One region of the Hahella sp. CR1 genome, then DNA from elsewhere that is predicted to be linked to it. Evidence: predicted binding sites of a transcription regulator. Region 1 holds the regulator's gene; each other region holds the start of a gene.
The links. The regulator FNR, encoded in region 1, switches genes on or off when oxygen is low (the NO sensors DNR and NnrR bind a similar motif). The targets are predictions, from matches to a motif close to TTGATNTANATCAA.

Region 1 (5,081 bases):
ATGCCCGCAAAGGATATCAACTCCCCGCCCAAAGCTGCAATGAATGTTACCCCTCAACGCCCCAGAAACCCATTGTTTGAGGGATATTGCGACTAAAGTACACCCTCTCAGACAGCCACCCGCTCACCCCTTGATCAATATCAAGACTCCCTTTCGGGAGCTGGATACACTGAGCATGGAGAGAGGGGGGATCCACTTGCCAACAAGTGTGACAGCAGGCGCGCGCGCAAAATCGCTGACAATGATGGTCAAACGCGCGCAGATGTTTTCTTACCTGGTTGGAGACCCAATATGCCAGTTGGAAAGGTTGTCGAACAAGCGAAACAAAATGGGGGTAATGATAGCTGGGTTTATTTGCTCAACTCCCCCCCTAAAGAGTTCTCCAGTGAGAACTGGAGCGCCTTGGACGAGGGAGCCTATGAGGCGGATTATCGCAACAGCTCCCTGGCTCGATATTATGAGGGCGGGTTCGCATTGAGCGTTCAAGCGCCTTGCTTTAATACACTTGTCAGTGCGGAAAATTACGCCCGCCGACTCCCATCCATGAATGCTAATTTGCAGAAGTACATCGACTATGTCGTGAAAGAAGTGAGACTACTCAAGCAAAGCCTCCCCGTCGGCAGTCAGGTTAAGTACCTGCACTGGTTCGGCGATCTGGTCCGCCAGCTCACTCCCGCGGCGCAGACACAGGTGATGTACTATTTGGGCCGGGAGTTCAAACTAAACTTCGATACTGACGCCCGCCATGTCATCGAGCTGGACGCTCGCCCTGACTCTGAGGAAGCACTAGCCCTGATCAAAGGACTGGGCTTTAACATTGTCTGCATCAATGACCCTGGCGAATACGCACAGTCCTTCCCCATTGAGAGCCTTAAGAATTGGCTGCAGACCATTCGGGCGTTCGACTTCAAAGCCGTTTATCTGCGCCTGAAAGCGACTCCTGCGACCGTCAATGCACTATCGGAGCATCTTGAGGAAATTCTGACAGAGAGGCCCCAAGGCATCCTACTCTCCGGCCATAAAACGGAATCCGCCGGCACATCAGGTTTGGAGGCGGCGTTAAAAGATTTCAAGCGACGCATTAAGTCCGCATCGTTTATTCCGATCACGCAGGACTTTTTCGCACTACCCTGGACAGGCTTGATTAGTCAGGGAGTCAGTTGCTTACATGGCGTTGGGTTGGGCTCATTTTCTTACACCCCCCATTACCAGTTGCGCAACGCCACACAGTTGGACGACTACTACAAAACCCTGGACAACAACGAACTTCCTGCAAGAGCGATTCGTTACACTCAGACCCAGTTGTAACAAAAGGTGAAAACTATGTAAAAACAAAGGCGAGCGTAGGTTTTCCCTGTAAATTTCCCGTTGTAGGGATTTGCTTTTAAATAGCTATTGGCTATCCTAGAAGCCTCTTTAAGCAGTTTCACTCATCCAGCCACGAGGCAACCGATGGAAAGCAAGCATATAGCAACCTCCTCTCCTTTTAGCTTACACAGAGGCTGCCACGAATGTAATTTGAGCAAGCTTTGCATTCCTATAGCGGTCGGGGCTGAAGATATTGATCGTCTGGAAGAAATCATTCGCCAGGGCAAAATGCTCAATCGCGGCGAATATATCTTTGAGCAACACACCCCATTCCGCTCGTGCTTCGCAGTTCGTAGCGGCGCGATCAAAACATTCACTGTATCCGAGGAAGGCGAGGAACAGGTCACCGGTTTCTATCTGCCTGGCGAGATTATCGGTCTGGACAGCGTTAGCATGGAAAAATATTCCTGCTCCGCCGTCGCCCTTGAACGCACCAGCGTTTGCGAAATTCCTCTGGAAAAGTTTGAAGACCTTGCTTCAGACATCCCCAGCCTGCAGCACCACTTTTTCTCATTAATGAGCAAAGAGATTCAGGAGAGCAGGCAGCTTACCATGCTGCTAAGCAAAAACTCGGCTGAAGAACGCATTGCCTCGCTTCTACTGTCCCTGTCGACTCGCTTTAGTCGTCGTCGCCTGTCCGGCACAAACTTCAGACTCCCTATGCCTCGCAGCGATATAGGCAACTATTTAGGCCTGGCCGTCGAAACTGTCAGCAGGGTCATTACCCGCTTCCAGAACAATGGCATTATTAAGGTCCAAGGAAGGGAAGTTCAGATATTGCAATTGGACGAACTGCAGAAAATTCTTCGCCACGACACCAAGTGCATGGAGCACCAGAAGGAATCAGCCCTTAACGCTCGTTAACGGGTCTCTTCCAGGCAGTTTTCAGTCGGTTTTACGCCGCCACGCTGCTGACATTGCTCAATCAACGCCGGCAGATAACGACGCCAGGGAAGCTGCTTGACGCCAAAAGTGTTGCGCAGCTTGATACAACCTAACGCGCCATTCGCCGGAAGCGCCACCCCTGGCAATACATCAGCGCCCTTTTTCTCGATCAGGGCCTGCAACATTTCTTCCTGTCCAAATGCCTGCAGCACAATCGCTTTCAACAGTTCATAGTGGGTGACAGCTTCAGCGCCAGCATAATGGTAAACGCCCCATACCGAGATATTACAACTCAGCTGCTTGATAACAGCGTCTACGACTCTCGCCACATCATCCACCGCGACGGGAGTCAGCTGCATATCGGTGCTGGCGTTTAGGCGCTTCCCTGAAGACAGCGCGGAAAGCATGGTCTGCAGCCAGCCTTGAGCGCCAGCCTCCAGCAACCAACCCACCCTCAAGATCAGATGCTTGCTATAGTTTTCCTGGAGCCATTGTTCGCTCTGCAGCTTTGTCCGCCCAAACACGGAAAGAGGACGTCCTTTGTTGGCGGATATATAAGGGTTCTTTTTGACGCCATCGAAAACAAGATGACTGGAGAGATGAATAATCGGAGCCTTCCATAAAGCCGCCACCTCCGCTACCGCCTCACAAGCGGACACATTAACCTGATAGGCCAAATCCGGATGCTGCTCCGCCTTGAACAAGTCGGCCATCTCCGCAGCATGAACCACGAAATCCGCAGACGGCATCGCCCTCATTGCTCGCACGATCGCATCATTGGTCATGAGAAACTGCTCGTAGGGAACGCCTTCCACCGCTATGCCGCTCTGCTGCAAACGCTGAGCTATAGCCTTGCCTAATGGCGAATCGATTCCCGTCACGCAAACAATCACTCATGTACCCCTTAAATGTATCTCGTGGCCTTTAGCGCCCCTAGAATGCGGGCCGCCTGAAGATATTATGTTAACAATATTGGCTGCTTGACGGGATTTTCGCAAACCCGATCCCCAGGCTTTATCCCCATCATCCAGCTTAACGCTGCGCTTTAAACCCCTTCCGAGCGATTAAGGTATACCCTGGGTACACGAGAGGTCATGCCCGTAAATAAAGTATAGGAGATTGTTGACGCATATCCTGCAACCTCATCAGCGGAAACCGCCCCGCCCCACAGCTCTACCTCCGACCCAATACGCGCTTCTGGAATGTGAGAGATATCCACCGTCAACATATCCATGGACACCCGCCCAATAATCTTTGTCCGCTTACCGCACACGGCGACAGGCGCACCATTTTGCATTTGTCTTGGATATCCGTCGCCATACCCTACCGCAACCACTCCCATTCTTGTTGGGCCGTTCGCAGTCCAAGCGGCGCCATAGCCAATAGAGTCTCCAGCTTGCAGCTCCCGAGTAGCAATCAAGCGCGACTCAAAGGTCATTACCGGCTTCAAGCCAAATTCCGCCCCGGTCTTATCCGCCATGGGGGAGGCGCCGTACATCGCAATGCCCGGGCGCACCCAATCCAGGTGAGTCTCCGGATATTGCAACAAAGCAGCCGAGTTAGCCGAGGAGTAACTCCAGCCACCCGATCCCGCCGCCTGCATACCAGCCTGAAACGCCCGCCACTGCTTCTGCTGCAACAAGCTATTCAGCTCGTCAGCGCACGCGAAGTGGGTCATCAACCCAATGACAGAAAGCCCGGGAAACTGTCGCAGCATCTCAGCGACGCCAGCCAGTTTATTTAACGGCAGACCCAACCGGTTCATACCTGTATTCAACTTGATCCAGGTTTGCATCCGGGCGGAACCAGGACCTACTTTGCGCAAAGGGGCCACCTCGGACAGCATGTCCAATTGCTCCATATCATGCACGACCCACTCTATATCCCGCCAACGGGTAGAGTCAGCCAACTCCTCTGAGCTATAAAACCCTTCCAGCACCAATAGCGGCGTCGTAATACCCGCTTCACGCAGACTCACCGCCTCATCATAGCAGGCCACCGCCAGCTTGGGAGCCTCCCCTTTCAGGGCGCGGGCGATTTCCACTGCGCCATGGCCGTATGCATCAGCTTTAATTACCGCCGCACAACGGGCGTTTTTAGCAATGGAATTCAGCAAACGAACATTGTGACGCAATGCGTCCAGATCAATAAGAGCGCGGGATGGACGCATTACTCGTAGTCTCCCCCGCCATAATCGTGAGCCAAATCTTCAAACCTTGTGAATTTACCCATGAACGCCAAGCGCACCGTTCCGATAGGGCCGTTACGCTGCTTGCCGATAATAATTTCCGCAATACCTTTGTCCGGGCTGTCTTCGTGATAGACCTCATCCCGGTAGATGAACATGATCAAGTCAGCGTCCTGCTCAATCGCTCCAGATTCCCGCAAGTCAGAGTTAACTGGCCGCTTATTGGGTCGCTGCTCCAAACTACGGTTAAGCTGGGACAAGGCGACCACAGGACAGTTCAGCTCCTTCGCCAACGCTTTCAAGCCTCGCGAGATTTCTGAAATTTCGGCCGTACGACCTTCCGTCATTCCCGGCACCCTCATCAACTGAAGGTAATCCACCATGATCAAGCCAATTTCACCATTATGATCCCGCGCCACCCTTCTCGCCCGGGAGCGCATTTCCGTCGGACTTAACGCCGCGGTATCGTCGATGTATAACGGCTTGTCTTTCAACATGTTAACGGCTGATGTAAGACGCGGCCAGTCGTCCTCATCCAGCTTTCCACTTCTTACTTTGGTCTGATCAATTCGCCCCAGAGATGACAGCATACGCATAACGATAGAGTCGGAAGGCATCTCCATACTGAATACCAGGACAG
Region 2 (5,081 bases), on a different contig from region 1:
GCGTTAATGCTTCTGGAAAGCGGTCAGAAAATGCCCTGTGAGCGCCAGTACAGTGACTTCTTCGCGATCATGGTATAACTGCTTCACGCGAACTTCCGACTCAATGTCAGCGCCGAGAAGACGCTCCTGCAACCGTTGCAGACAGGCTTCCACTTCATCCATGCGCGTTTTCATCGGCAGCTTGAGATTAAACAGCGCATAGGTGGTCCAGTCATAACACAGCCAGTCCGCCATTCGCTCCATTGTCCGTTTCGGCTTATCCACGATATCGCATACGACCCAATCGACTTTTTTCTGCGGCTTATAGACATATCCATCATCGCTGACGTAAGTCACCGCCGGGTCTTCCAAAAGCTCTTGCTGCAAAGAGCCATGATCGACCGCCGTCATCTTCACGCCCTGGGACACCATATACCATGTCCAACCGCCTGGCGCCGCGCCCAGATCCACACCCCGCTGCCCGCGCTTCAATACGAACTCACGCTCCGCAGGGGTCAACATGGTCAGAAACGCTTCTTCTATTTTCAAAGCGGAGCGGCTCGGCGCCTCATTGCGAAACCGCAGACGGGGAATGCCCAGCGGCAAGGCGCTGCTGTTGGGATAAATCGCCAAGGCGGCGATGATGTGTTGCCCAGACAGGCATACCAGATGCAACTGGGGCAGTTCATCCGACTTGGCCTTGCTCAATACGCCTGCGTTGCGCAGCGCCGCGCTCATCGGCGCCGTCAGCTTCTTGGCCAGTTTCTGCAGAGAACCCGCTTCATCTTCCAGCGGCGTTTCAATATGCAGGAACCCAAATGCGCCGCCGGCGCGCAGCGCTTCGACCACTGGCGAGACACGGTCCTTAGGGTCTTCAATTTCGAGGTCATGCAACGCGCAAAACACCTGCCGCGCAAAAATACAGCGACTCACCTCTATCTCTTTATATACATCCAGCGCGTTGCCTTGGGAGCAGCGCCAGAATACAACGCCCGATCCCTTTTCTATTTTCGAGTAGCCGTATACAAACTGCAGCGAAGCGATATTTTGCAACTCCTGGGCGCACTCCGCTTCAAATCCAGGCCGGCAGTAGGCGAGCAATCCGATGGCGGAATATTTGCCGGAGCTTAAAGGGGAGCGTTTACGGGAAGAACTGGTAGGGTATTTTTGCGACATCCGGGCGTTTCCAATCATCAATTCATCGACGCGCCAATGCGCGGCCGGGTAAAGGCCGCTATTGTCGTCGATCCTATCGCCTCGGGCAAATCAGCGAAGCATAAAGGCCAGCGCCGCCTGCGCAGCCGTGCGCCAGTTTTGCTCTTTGGTCAGGCCGGAAGCCTTACGCGGGGCCAGATCGTGATTGCCGTCGGGGAGCCAGACCATGGCGCTTTGCTCGTTCAAATACTGCTCCATATTCTCAGAACGGCCGCCAAATGGGTCCCGTTCACCCTGCAGCACCAGTCCGGGAAGCGGAATATTCATCAAGTGCTCGGTCCTGAGCTTTTCCGGTTTACCAGGGGGATGAAAGGGATAGCCAAACGCCAGCCATCCCCGCACCCGAGCATCGCCCTCTGGCAAATCAGCCGCCAGCATACTGGCCATGCGTCCTCCCATAGACTTGCCAGCCAGAAAAACCTCCGTATCAGAAGGACAATTCTCCAGCGCCTCCGCAAAGCAGTTTAGCAACTTCTCCTGACGGTCCGGCGGACGCTTCTTTCCAGTATCGCGACGCTCTTGCATGTAGGGAAATTCAAAACGCACGACCTTAACGCCGCCGGCGCTGACCTCCTGTGTAATAAAGGACATGAAATCGGAGTCCATCGGCGCGCCGGCGCCATGAGCAAATAAAAGAACCTTCCCGGCCTGTTCCGGACCGTCGACCATAAAGCGCATACGCCCTCCATCTACCAAAAACCAATGCGAAAACTACGATCTGAACAAATATTCATCTTTGCGCGAAGGCCGTCATTATCACGATCTCGCCTCCTTTATTAAAGGAAGGAGTCATCCCATTTGAAATTGACCAGAAATCAGCCAAAAATCATCTATTATTTCTAATAGTTATTTAGGCATTGGGTGAGAGGGATTTCCTGTCCTTTGGTCATTGCTTCACATGCCCTAAGACTTCCCTTGCAGTAAAGTCGAAGACAGACGCTCCCCTTCTGAACTAACGCATCCGCCCTCCGGTTTATAACGCGTTTGATGCATATCAAGCAGGGGAAAAAATATGTGGAGATAATGACTTGGCCAAGCATATTAAGTTGACAGCCCCATTGTGCAACTCTTATGCTTCGGCCCGCTGTCGAGGGGGAGGAAAAAGAGGCCCCTGGTTTCTGGATCCTGAAAGCCTGACATTCGAACTGGGCGACAACTCAAAATTGCAAAAGCATAACGAACTCGCCAGCAGGTTTGCGCCGTATTAATCAACTCAGGGTAGGAATAGTCACTAATGAATACAGTAAGTGCTAACGAAACCTACAACTACAAGGTGGTGCGTCAGTTCGCCATCATGACAGTTGTTTGGGGTATAGTGGGCATGGCTGTCGGCGTGCTTATCGCAGCACAGCTGGTCTGGCCGGAGCTAAATACTCACTATCCATGGTTCCACTTCGGTCGCTTGAGACCACTGCACACTAACGCCGTTATCTTCGCTTTCGGCGGATGCGCACTTTTCGCAACTTCCTACTATGTAGTCCAACGCACCAGTCAGGCTCCTCTGTTCTCCAACGGTTTGGCTAGCTTCACCTTCTGGGGCTGGCAGGCAGTCATCGTCCTGGCCGCCATTACGCTGCCTCTGGGTTACACCACTTCCAAAGAATACGCTGAGCTGGAATGGCCGATCGACATTCTGATCGCGGTTGTCTGGGTGGCGTACGCTATTGTTTTCTTTGGTACTGTCGCCAAACGTAAAAGCAAGCATATATATGTCGCCAACTGGTTCTTCGGCGCATTCATTATTACTGTCGCCATTCTGCACATCGGCAACAGCATGGCGATCCCTGTTTCCGCCATGAAGTCTTACTCCATTTATGCTGGCGCTATCGATGCGATGGTCCAGTGGTGGTGGGGCCACAACGCGGTAGGTTTCTTCCTGACTGCAGGCTTCCTGGGCATCATGTACTACTTCGTACCCAAGCAGGCGGAGCGTCCGGTTTACTCCTACCGTCTGTCCATCGTTCACTTCTGGGCGCTGATCAGCATTTACGTTTGGGCTGGCGCGCACCACTTGCACTACAGCGCACTGCCTGACTGGGCGCAAAGCGCGGGTATGGTTATGTCTCTGATTCTGCTGGCTCCTTCCTGGGGCGGTATGATCAACGGCATGATGACTCTGTCCGGCGCATGGCATAAGCTGCGCACCGATCCGGTTCTGCGCTTCCTGGTCGTATCTCTGTCTTTCTACGGTATGTCCACCTTCGAAGGCCCGATGATGTCCATCAAGACCGTCAACGCGCTTTCTCACAATACTGACTGGACCATCGGCCACGTTCACTCCGGCGCTCTGGGCTGGGTTGCGATGATTTCCATCGGCGCGCTTTACCACCTGATTCCTCGTCTGTACGGCCTGAAAGAAATGTTCAGCGTCAAGCTGGTTAACGTTCACTTCTGGCTGGCGACAATCGGCACCGTACTGTACATCGCTGCAATGTGGGTCAACGGCATCATGCAAGGTCTGATGTGGCGCGCAGTTAACGAAGACGGCACCCTGACCTACAGCTTCGTACAAGCGCTGAACGCCAGCTACCCTGGTTATGCTGTGCGCGTCCTGGGCGGCGCTGTATTCCTGACTGGTATGCTGGTCATGGCGTACAACACCTGGAAAACCGTCAGACAAAGCGACGCCAAAGCAATTGATGCGCTGGCGCAAGCTGACTCTGTTCCACACGCTGTTTAACTAAGAGGGAGAGAATTCGATGAATCATGAAGTCGTCGAGAAAAACCTTGGCTTGATGATCCCTCTGATCGTGATCGCAATCAGCTTCGGTGTACTCGTTGAAGTCGTACCTTTGTTCTTTACCAAAGAAGTCACGACCCCGGTTGAAGGTCTTAAACCGCTCAACGCCCTGCAATTGGAAGGACGCGACATATACATCCGCGAAGGCTGCACAGTATGCCATACGCAGATGGTGCGTCCGTTCCGCGCAGAGACAGAGCGCTACGGCCATTACTCTGTCGCCGGCGAATCCGTTTATGAGCACCCATTCCTGTGGGGCTCCAAGCGTACTGGTCCGGATCTGGCCCGCGTAGGAACGAAATACAGTGACGCCTGGCATCGGGCTCACCTGTTCAACCCTCGCGAAGTGGTTCCGGAATCCAACATGCCTGCTTTCCCATGGCTGTTCACCACTAAGGTGGACCCATCGAAAACTGCGGCCAAACTGAACGCTCTCAGCAAAGTCGGCGTACCTTATACCAAAGAGGACATCGAAGGCGCAGCGGAAATGGTTGAAGGCAAGTATGAGATTGAAGCCCTGGTTGCTTACCTGCAGCAACTGGGTACGGCAATCAAACGGTAAGTTCAATGGATATTAATACTGTCCGCGGGTTAGCCACCTTGTTCATCATGGCGGCGTTCATCGCCTTAGTGGTATGGGCATTCAGCTCCAAACAAAAGAAAACGTTTGATGAAGCTGCGAACCTACCCTTTGAAGATGACGAAGCGGACGCTAAGTCAGTACGCGAAGCGGAGACTAAAAAACATGACTAGTTTCTGGACCGGATGGATATCTTTTATCGTCCTGGGATCAATATTTGGTTGCGCCTGGTTGCTGTGGGTCACCCGCAAAAGCCAGAAGTTCGATACCGAAACCGAGCAGACCATGGGTCACTCGTTCGACGGCATCGAAGAGTATGACAATCCCCTGCCCCGCTGGTGGTTGGTTCTGTTCATGGGAACCATTGTCTTCGGACTGGGTTATTTGGTTGTTTATCCTGGACTGGGAAGTTACAAAGGCCTTTTCGGCTGGACTTCCGCAAACCAATGGGAAGCGGAAGTTAAAAAGGCGGAAGAAACCTACGCCCCGATTTTCGCCAAGTTGGCGGCTACGCCAATCGAGGAACTGGCTAAAGACGACAACGCCATGAAAATCGGCCAGCGTCTG
Region 3 (5,081 bases), on a different contig from region 1:
CCACCGTGCCTTTTTCCCGGCAGTACTCAATGATCTTGCGCATCAGCACCCACCCCAGGTTTTCACCACGCAGATCATCACGCACGATGATGGCGAACTCACACTGCAGATTGTCCGCATCAGTCCACGCACGCACGGTGCCAAGAGTATCCTCGCCATAACCGCTTTCCTTCGGAGACATGGCGATAAAGGCCATTTCCCGGTCGTAGTCGATCTGCAGCATCTGCACCATTTCATCGTGAGTAAAGGACTTCCGATAGTGGAAGAAGCGATAACGTATCGATTCCGGCGACAGGCCGGAATAAAACTCGATGTGACTCGGCTCATCCTCTCCACGCACTGGGCGAATTTCCGCCTTGCGCTTCGACTTGGGCAGCATGATCCATTCCCGCAGCTCTTGTGGATAAGGCTGGATCGCCAGCTTCGCCGGTTTGTCGAGATCAATCATGGCGTTGACCGCCACCGCGCCGTGCTTATCGAAATACAGCGGCATGACCTCAAGCCCTTTGATTTCAGGGATATCGATAATGATCTGCGACAGAATCACCAGGGTTTCGCAGATTTTGGCGATGTCCTGCTCCGGGTTATAACTATAGTCTTTCAACAGGCGAAACATATGCGTCTGCAGCAAAAGATCCCGAGCCAGCACCATGTTCAACGGCGGCAGAGCGAGCTTGCGATCCGCCGACACATTCACCGCCGCGCCGCTGGCGCCGCACACCATTAAAGGCCCAAACACCGGATCGCGGGTGACCCCCAAACTGAACCCTACTCCGCCAACCGTCTGAAAACTGGGCTGCACGGCGAAACCTAAAAAGCCGCTGTCCGGGAAATGTTCCCTGTAATGCGTCAACAGGTAGCGACAGGAATCGCGAATGGACGCGTCCTCCACCAGCCCCTTCACCCTGCCCTTGTAGCGGCCACGGCCGGTCTTCTCGTCTTTAAAAGGGATACAGCTGTGCTCGTGCAAAATGCGGATGTCCACTGGCAAGCCAAACTCCCGCGCCACTTCCACGACCTGCTCTTCGGTTTCACAGTAGCGGGTATCCTGCATGTTGATGCCGTAATCGGTGAGAATCTGCCGCGACTCCGCATTGGTCAGCACCCGCCGTCCTGACGCGTATATCTTCTGAATGGTCTTGCGCGCACGGGAACGGTCCACTATCGGGTCGGTGTAGGACTCCGGCGTTTCCCGCAACACCCGCTGGCTGCGCTGGTGATTGACCATATGCATGAAGGCTTTCACCGCCTTATCCGGCGTGGAGAATGTGGGCACGCCACTGTGAAAAAACGCTTCCCTGGCGTCGTACACCGTACTGTGGCCCAGCCAGCAGGTGAAAATATTCAGATGAGAGCGCTTACCCGCTTCTATCACCGCATCCGCCACCTGCAGGCTGTCTTCGGTCAGAGACGGCGCGTACAGCACCAGCACATTGGACACGTGCGGATCGCGTCCGAGTATCTCCAGGGTGCGGCGATACAGCTCCGGGTTGGCGTCATAGTTGAGATCAATCGGGTTACGGCGCGTCCAATAAGGCGGCAGATGCTTACCCAGTTCACTCACCGTTTCCGGCGACAGCGAACCCAGCTCGCCATTTAGAGACGCCAACCGATCCACCGCCAGCACCCCAGGACCCAGACCGTTGCTGATAATGTGCAAAGGCTCGCCGCGCACCGGTTTCATCCGGGTTAACGTCTCCAGCGCATCGAACATCTCATCGGCGCCGTTAACCCTCAACACCCCGGCGCGCCGGAATACCGCATCGAAAATCTTGTCGCCGTCCACGACCCCCAAGGGCAGCTCCGCAGGACGCCATTGCGATGCCGGAGTGCGTCCGCTTTTCACTGCGATCACCAGCTTCCCCCGCGACACCGCCCGCACGGCGGAAATAAAACGCCGGGGCGAATGAATGTTCTCCATGTGCAGCAAAATGGCTTTGGTGCTGCGATCCTGGGCCAGGTAATCGATCAGATCGTCCAGCCCGACGTCAATGCCGTCTCCCAGGGTAGTTAGGTGCGAAAAGCCGATTCCCCGGGTGAAGGCCCAGTCAATCACCGCACTGGCGAGAGAGCCGGACTGGCCGATATAAGCGATCTTGCCCGGCAACACGCCCATATGCATATAAGTCGCGTTCAGATTGCTGGCCGGGGACAACATACCGATAGTTTCCGGCCCCAGGATACGAATGCCGAACTCAGACGCAATTTCCTGAACGGAATACATCAGCGGCCGACCACTGCGGCTGTGGGTGCGCGACAAGCCGCCGGTCAGGATCATCGCGGTTTTAACTTTGACGTTTCCCAGCACCCGAACAATGCGCGGCACGCTCTCCGGCGGCGTACAGATAATGGCCAAGTCCGGCCGAAACGGCATTTGCTGGGGCCGTTTCACGCAGGGGACGCCATGCACGTCGTGATAGCCCTTGTCATTCACCACCACCAGACGGCCTGAATAGTCCGTGGACATCAGATTACGCAACACCATGCCGCCCAGATTATTGGAGCGTTCGGAGGCGCCAATCACCGCGATGGACTTAGGGTTGAACAACGCTTCTAAATGTCGGGTTCCCAATCTGTTTTCTCCATTTGCGTTGACAGGCTCCGGACCCGGCGACTGCGGAAACACCGCCGATATCTAAGATACATAGACCAATACCGGCCACTTTGACAGATATCAAGATCCCCCGCTTTGACTGACTTGGCGTAATTCGATACGCCCACCTCAATCGCGGGCGCGGACTATAACATTCGCCCCATCTCCGGTTTCAAGCCGTTATCGCTTTGCAGTAGACTAAAAGCCTCTAAAAGGAAAACAAAGATGAAAACCGCCCTTTTCTATCATAAAGACTGTACATTGCACGACATGGGCGAGGGGCATCCCGAAAGCCCTATGCGATTACAGGCGATTATGGACCGGCTTGAGCACGCCGGCATACTGCAGGAAGTGGATCTGGTCGAGCCGCAGGAAACCGACCGCGACAAAATCATTCGGGTGCATCCCTCCCGCTACGTTGAACAACTGGAAAATCTGAATCCGGACAAAGGCCGCATCATGGTCGATCCAGATACGGCATTGATGCGTCACAGCATGCGCGCCGCCTATCTGGCTGCGGGCTCTGCGGTAGAGGCGGCGGATATGGTGCTCAGCGGCCAGGCGAACACCGCCTTTTGCGCCGTGCGTCCCCCTGGCCATCATGCGGAACGCAGCAAGTCCATGGGCTTCTGCTTCTTCAACAATATCGCCATCGCCGCCCGCCACGCCATGGATTTTCATGGTCTGGAGCGCATCGCCATCGTGGATTTCGACGTGCATCAGGGCAACGGCACGGTGGACATCTTTCAGGATGATCCGCGGGTCCTGTTCTGCTCCAGCTTTGAGTATCCGCTGTATCCGTTCAGTCACCATGCGGTGGATCGCCCCAACATCATCAATACGCCGCTGGACGCCCACACTCGGGGCCTGCAATTCCGGCGTAGCGTTGAAAGAGACTGGCTCGCCCGCCTGCAGGATCACCGTCCGCAACTGATACTTATCTCAGCGGGGTTCGACGCCCATAAACATGACCCTCTGGCGCACCTGGAGCTGGAAGAAAGGGACTACCGCTGGATCACCCGTTTATTGATGGACGTGGCGCGGGTTTACAGCAGTGGGCGCATCGTTTCTATTCTGGAAGGCGGTTATAACCTGAACGCCCTGTCCGCCAGTGTGGAAGCGCACATGGAAGGTTTGATGGGGAATTGAAACGTCGCATGAGCGAGGGCTTAACTTTGTTTAGAAGCTCCGCCCGCCAACAGCGGACGGAGTTTCCATAAGGTTGCGAGAAAGCGGCCTGTTCAGGCCAGGTTAGACGAGACCTTTTTCCAACGCTTCCTGACGAATGCCGTCCCAGCCGTTTTTGACTTGCTTCAACAAGCCCGCCACTTCATCCAGAATGGTCGCGTCATTTTGCAGGTTGGCTTCAAACAAGCGACGCTCCATGTATTCGTACAAAGCATCCAGACGCTCTGCGATGTCGCCGCCTTTTTCTTTGTCCAGGAACTCGCGCAAACCGCCGACGATTTCAACCGCCTTGCCGATCAGCCGATTTTTGCCTTCAAAGTTATTGGCGAGAATCTGCCCTTTCGCCATGGTAATACGCTCCAGCGCACCGTCGAACAATAGCTGGATCAACTTGTGCCCATCCGCATCGACAATGCTGGTCTGACGATTCACGCTCTGATACTGATGTAACGCGTTCATTGTAATAGCAACCTCATAATTACTCGTCTGTGATCTTAAGCGCCTGGATCAGGCCCTTCGCTTAACCCTTGCTTCCAGTGGTGCTGGCCACCAGCGCTTCCAGCTGCGTGGACAAAAAGTTTTCCGTGTTCTTGAGCTGGGAAATAATCAAATCCGCGGCGGTGAACTGACGCGCCAGCCGATCCGTCAGGGCCGTAATGCGATCGTTCAACTCCGTCCGGTCTTCAGAGATTTTTTCCAGCTGTGAATTAAAGCCATTGATGGCGACCGTAATCAAACCGTCGGCGGACAGATAATTGTTCACCAGGTCGACCATCTGGTCTCCCACCCCTTCAATATAAGTCGCTGTGCCGCGTGCGCCAGTGGCGCCGCCGGTAATTTGCAGTTTGAGCCCTTTCGAGTCTCCGTCCGCAGAGGTCAGATACTGGCCCTTACCGGTAGCGGCTTTCCCATTGATCGTGCCGGCGACATCCAGGCCATCTACGCCGGTGGCGACAGTCAAACCCAGCTGCGCCGCGGTATTGGTGTCGATGGCGGTAATCTCGACCTTGGACGTACTGCCATATTCTCCAGAGGTGAACACCAGCTGGTTACTGCCGTCCAACGAAACAGTCACGCCAGAGCCTGCGATATTGGTGTCCGCATCCAGCTGAGTCTGAATTTCCGCAAGCAACTCACTGTCAGTATAAGTTCCGGCGGTCAGAGTAATGGTGTTGGACTCCACCCCGTTGACTTTGATCTTGAAGGTGTCGTTATCCGCATCAATGACTGTTGAGCCGCCCAGCGCCACATTGCCGGTGAAAGCGCCCTGCGTCGCCACCTGAGTGATATCAACGGCGTA
Region 4 (5,081 bases), on a different contig from region 1:
ACGCTCGTGGGCGTCCCGTAACCTTCTCTCGCTTTGGCCCCGTAATCACTTGGTTTCAACATCTGCAGACCAGCGTGTGCAATCACATTGTTGGTGATCAATTGCTCGGTGACTTGCCCATAGAACTGATCCTGCGCCGCTTGCAGATCAAAGTTATATTCCTTGATATCTCCACTGTTGGGGAAGCTCACCAAGCCTTCGTTAGCTGGCTGGCAGTTCATATGGACGACAAAGGGAGATACCTGATTACCAGATACAACAAAGCAGCACCCGGTCAGATTGGCGGTGACGAAGAAGTTACACGCCCCCTGAAGCTGTCCGGCTACAGCCCGCCACCCGCGCCATGGCAACCAATAGCAGTTACCATTGTGAGCAGTGGCGACTGTGACCGTATTTCCGCCAGCCACATGTGCGCCTTCTTGCAGGTTGGCCCGCTCAAGCTGGTTCACCAGATAGCAGTTGCGTTGGATGTTGTTGCATTTGACGCTGTAGGTAGCGTGAGAAATATTTGAGGATTCCGCGCCGGTCACGGTAATTGACTTGTTCGCATTCTGTTTAAAAATATCCGCCAGGGCCATCTTGTCGTCTCCTTAAACTCGTTATTGCCGACAGTCACCGCAGCCTCGCCTTGGTTCTTACTCGTTTTGGGAAAAGGCGTCCCTTCGCGCGCGTGACCGGATACTGAAGCTAGCGTCAACCCGACTCAAACGCCCTTCATATTTTTTATAATGTTTTGTTATCAGGACTAATTTTATTCATCTATAGACCACTACGCGGAATAAGTCAGTGAGAGTCCGGCCGCTTTTTTAATCAAAAAAACAGCCATCCATTGATGTTTTTTCAAACATAACTACGAATACGCATGGCGATAAAAACGTGACGTACAATTCGTAAAAGAAAAACAATGTAAAATTTATTAAAAATAATACAGTATAACGAATTATATACCCGCCTCTTTTTCCTCATTGAAATGCAACTTTTAGTTACATAAATGTGCATTAAACTCACTGTTACAAAACATATTGACACATATATTTGATAGGAAACGAACAACATCTATTGACTTCGTAAATTACTTATATGTCAAAAGCCATTTGGCGCTTGATTTTTGATCTAAATCCTTCAATATGCACGCCATTTTTAGCACTAGGTAAACTTTAATGCAGTCGTTCAGAAAGATTTGTTTCTTACTTGTCACACTTACCGCATTCGGCGCCGGCCTGGCTCGCGCGGAAATATCGAGCATGGATCAGGCTCTGGACATCGCGGGTCAACAAAGAATGTTGAGTCAAAGAATCGTTAAAGCATATTTATTGATTGGTCAGGACATTCTTCCTGACAAATCATCGATTCAATTACATGACAGTGTGGCGCAATTTGAATCTCAACTGTCCGACTTGGAAGGTTATTTGAAAGCAGGCGAAATGGCGCGCGATTTGAAATCCGTCCGTAAAGAGTGGGCCGCTTTCCGTAAACTGGCCACCACCGCGCCCAATCAGGAAAACGCAGCGAAACTGATCCAGCAAAGTGAAGAACTGTTGAGCCTGACTCAAGGCGTCACCAGCAATCTGGAAAAACAAGTAGCCAGCACCAAAGGACGTCTGATTAATATCTCCAACGAACAAGGCATGCTGTCCCAGAAAATCGCCATGTACTACTCTGCCATGAGCTGGAACCTGGGCGTTTCCGACCTGGAAAACGATTTTAAAGCCGCGGTCAAAAAGTACGATGCAGGTTTGAGCGAGCTGCGTAAAGCGGACGCCAACAGCGAAGATATCAACAAGGCGCTGGATAAAGTTATTTCACAGTGGTCATTCTCCCACTCTGGTTTCGAAAAAATGGACGGTCATGATTTCGTCCCCTTCGTGATCGCGACGACCACTGAAAGCATGCTGAAAAGCATGCGCAAGATTTCCGACATGTACGCAGGTCTGAAAAGCTAATCCGCAAGGATTGAACTCTTAAACCGAGTTCCTGTTTTATTCGTCTTCTTCGTTTAGTGCGGCGCAAGCCGCACTCTTTTTTCCCGCTTACTCAGCCTCTTTTCCCTCTCGCATTCAGCAGGCGTCGCTCATCGCGTAAAAGTGCTCCGCTTCATCCAAATACGCAACTACTCCTCTCTTTCTTATTGTTTCTAAAAGCCTTTTCGCCATTCTCAAAAACCGCTCTTTGTCCATACCCACAAATTTCCGGTTCATTTGGCGCCTAACTTGCGCCAGATCAGCGATGCGTTAACTACCTACCCAGTTATCGCGCTGTAAGCATCTGATATTTATAGGCTTTAACTTAGACTGCACCAGATTGAATCACATGAGGTAAACGCATATGCGCCATATAAGGAACTTTAGTCTGCTTGTTCTCTCCCTGCTTGCACTCTCCTGGAGCCACATTGTTATCGCAGACATTACCGACCTGGACGAAGCCATCAACAAGGCTGGGCGCCAACGTATGTTGAGTCAGCGAATTGTGAAGTCATATTTGCTGATGGGTCAGGATATTCAACCAGATAAATCTTCAAGCCAGCTCACAGAGAGCGTCGCCTTATTCGAACAACAACTGGGAGAACTGGAAGCCTACTCCAAGTCGCCGCAAATCTCGGGGCAGCTCAAGTCCGTGCGTAAGGAGTGGACTGGGTTTCGTCAATTGGCGACGGCTAAGCCCGCGAAGGACAAGGCCATTGAGCTGATCAACGCTGGAGAGCGTGTTCTCGCGCTCAGCAATAAAATCGTACAGTCACTGGAGCAACAGTCGGGCAGTCCCAAGAACAAAATGATCAACCTCTCCGGCCGACAACGGATGCTGTCCCAGCGCATTGCGCTATATTATTCCGCGTTGAGCTGGAATCTGGAGCAGGCGGATCTACAAGACAGTTTCACCCAGGCCGTGCAGGAATATGATCAGGCGTTACATGAGCTGCGTCAGGCGAAAATCAACAATCAGGACATCAACGCCGCCTTGGACAAAGTGATTTCCCAGTGGAGCTTCTCTCGCTCAGGGTTTCAGTTGATGCAAGGTCAGAACTTTGTGCCTTTCATCATCGCCACCACGACGGAAGGAATGCTGAAGAATATGGAGAGAATTACGGGCCTTTACGAGAATCTGCAAAGCTAACTCCTTACTTCGTCCCTTCTCTCGGCGCAGCTCAATGCTGCGTCGTCTCACCCCGCCTCATTGTCTAACTCTGAAATAACCAGTTTCCGAAAGGGCCGCAAATCGACATACTTATCCCCGTCCCGCTATATGTGTTTCGGCGCCGATGTAGATATCTATCGCGATGATGAAGTCCTCCAACCCCATGAAAAAACTTAAAAAACGTATCGCTTTCGCCACGGGCGCACTGGTTTTAGGTCTCGCGGCGGTATGGACCGCCGGAGGCGCGCTATCCGCCTCCGTCAATCATCCCCTTCCCTCACCGCCCGCCTCCCTGAACGCGCAAGCAGTGCAGTTTGACGGCGTCAGCGGTTGGTATGCCCCCGCCATCGGCCAGCAATGCGTGTTGCTTCTACACGGCGTACGCTCCGATCGCACCAGTATGATCAGACGCGCCCTGTTCCTGCAGGAATCAGGATATTCCTCATTGCTGATAGACCTTCAAGCCCATGGCGAAACGCCTGGGGAGCACATCACGTTTGGCTACCGTGAGTCGGACAACGTCAGATCCGCTGTCGCCTATTTGCGCACGCAACGCCAGTGCGCCAAAGTGGCGATTATTGGCGTCTCTCTCGGCGGAGCCGCAAGCCTGCTGGGACAGTCGCCCGCGCCAGCGGACGCCTATGTTCTGGAAGCCGTTTACCCGAACATCGAACAAGCCGTCAGCAATCGTTTGTCTATGCGACTCGGCGCGCTGGGAGAATGGCTGACGCCATTGTTAACCGCACAAATCCCATTACGTTTAGGCGTCAGTCTGGATGAGTTGAAGCCGGAAGAAGCCATCAAACGTGTGCGGGCGCCCGTCCTGATCATTGCCGGTACGGAGGATGAACACACGACATTGCCAGAATCAAAACGCCTTTTCGCCAATGCCCCAGAGCCCAAATCTCTCTGGTTGGCGGTGGGCGCCCATCATCAGGATTTCTATGACTTCTCGGCACAAGAGTACGAGGAGCGGATAACCAGATTTCTTCGCACGTCCCTGGAGCATTAATCGCTCCATTCCTCAAGATAAAACCCCGCAATTGCCATGGCTAGACAGCTGAGCACTCAACCAGTCTATGCCGTTTAACCGGTTTTCACGCCGCAGGTAGATTAACTAACATTTGATGCGCTTAACGCCCATTAATTGATAAACGATCACAACAACCTCAATACATACAGGAGTCACGGATATGACCAGGTTCTCAGCAGGCATGTCGGCATGCGCGCTCGTCTGTGCTGCGGCAGCCACTTACCTGTGGGTTGAAAATAAAAATCTGGAATTAAAATTTGACCAGGAAAGAAAACGTTTTCAAGAACATACGCAGCAGCAAGACGCTCGCTACCTGGAGGCCGTAGCTGCGTTCAACGCCTACCTGGAACATCCCGTAGAACGGCGGAAACAGCAAGCATCTCCGGAGAATCCAGTGTCACGCATTACCTTTGGGCCAGCCATAACCACACACTCATCTCTAACGCTCAGCGCCGCACAACCACTACTGGAGGCGGAAGAATCAAGCTTGCGACAAGCGGTCAGCGAAAAATACCGCGTCTTGTTTTCCGAAATATCCCTCGACGCCACAACAGAGAAACAATTGCAAAGTCTGCTGCTGGAGCGAGAGCGCCTCGCCGCGCTGCCCACAGTGAACTATTTCTCCGCCCCGGAAAGTTTTGAAGAGCACGCCCAGCTGCGCACCCAGGCGCTGGACGAGGTGGACCAACGCATTGTCGATCTGCTGGATGCAAACAGCTCGCGCCTGTTTGAACTCACCCGCAATTCAGAGTTTGAACAACATCAACTGAAAGAAGTCACTGACAGTCTGAGCGCAGTCAATCCGCTTAGTCACGAGCAGGAGCGCACGCTGCTCCTCGCCAAACTCCGCCACAAAGAAGCATTCAATATCGCCATGCGCGACTACGCCGTCGCCCAGAGCAACAAACGCGCTATG

Region 2: the regulator FNR is predicted to act here: its motif matches at 2,179-2,192, upstream of ccoN (cytochrome-c oxidase, cbb3-type subunit I).
Region 3: the regulator FNR is predicted to act here: its motif matches at 2,665-2,678, upstream of ONV78_RS13050 (histone deacetylase family protein).
Region 4: the regulator FNR is predicted to act here: its motif matches at 2,211-2,224, upstream of ONV78_RS14655 (type IV pili methyl-accepting chemotaxis transducer N-terminal domain-containing protein).

Annotation. Positions count from the first base shown of each region.
Region 1 covers NZ_JAPELK010000007.1:39,498-44,578, forward strand. The annotation lists gene ONV78_RS17635 (hypothetical protein) at 292-1,308, shown strand; gene fnr (fumarate/nitrate reduction transcriptional regulator Fnr) at 1,453-2,232, shown strand; gene ONV78_RS17645 (sugar nucleotide-binding protein) at 2,229-3,146, opposite strand; gene alr (alanine racemase) at 3,299-4,423, opposite strand; gene dnaB (replicative DNA helicase) at 4,423-5,081, opposite strand, start outside.
Region 2 covers NZ_JAPELK010000002.1:252,336-257,416, forward strand. The annotation lists gene rlmM (23S rRNA (cytidine(2498)-2'-O)-methyltransferase RlmM) at 4-1,155, opposite strand; gene ONV78_RS06660 (alpha/beta family hydrolase) at 1,246-1,872, opposite strand; gene ccoN (cytochrome-c oxidase, cbb3-type subunit I) at 2,429-3,874, shown strand; gene ccoO (cytochrome-c oxidase, cbb3-type subunit II) at 3,894-4,496, shown strand; gene ONV78_RS06675 (cbb3-type cytochrome c oxidase subunit 3) at 4,502-4,687, shown strand; gene ccoP (cytochrome-c oxidase, cbb3-type subunit III) at 4,680-5,081, shown strand, end outside.
Region 3 covers NZ_JAPELK010000004.1:531,534-536,614, reverse strand. The annotation lists gene ONV78_RS13055 (bifunctional acetate--CoA ligase family protein/GNAT family N-acetyltransferase) at 1-2,572, opposite strand, end outside; gene ONV78_RS13050 (histone deacetylase family protein) at 2,819-3,742, shown strand; gene fliS (flagellar export chaperone FliS) at 3,845-4,240, opposite strand; gene fliD (flagellar filament capping protein FliD) at 4,302-5,081, opposite strand, start outside.
Region 4 covers NZ_JAPELK010000005.1:318,973-324,053, reverse strand. The annotation lists gene ONV78_RS14665 (hypothetical protein) at 1-578, opposite strand, end outside; gene ONV78_RS14660 (type IV pili methyl-accepting chemotaxis transducer N-terminal domain-containing protein) at 1,245-1,943, shown strand; gene ONV78_RS14655 (type IV pili methyl-accepting chemotaxis transducer N-terminal domain-containing protein) at 2,326-3,111, shown strand; gene ONV78_RS14650 (alpha/beta hydrolase) at 3,296-4,144, shown strand; gene ONV78_RS14645 (hypothetical protein) at 4,326-5,081, shown strand, end outside.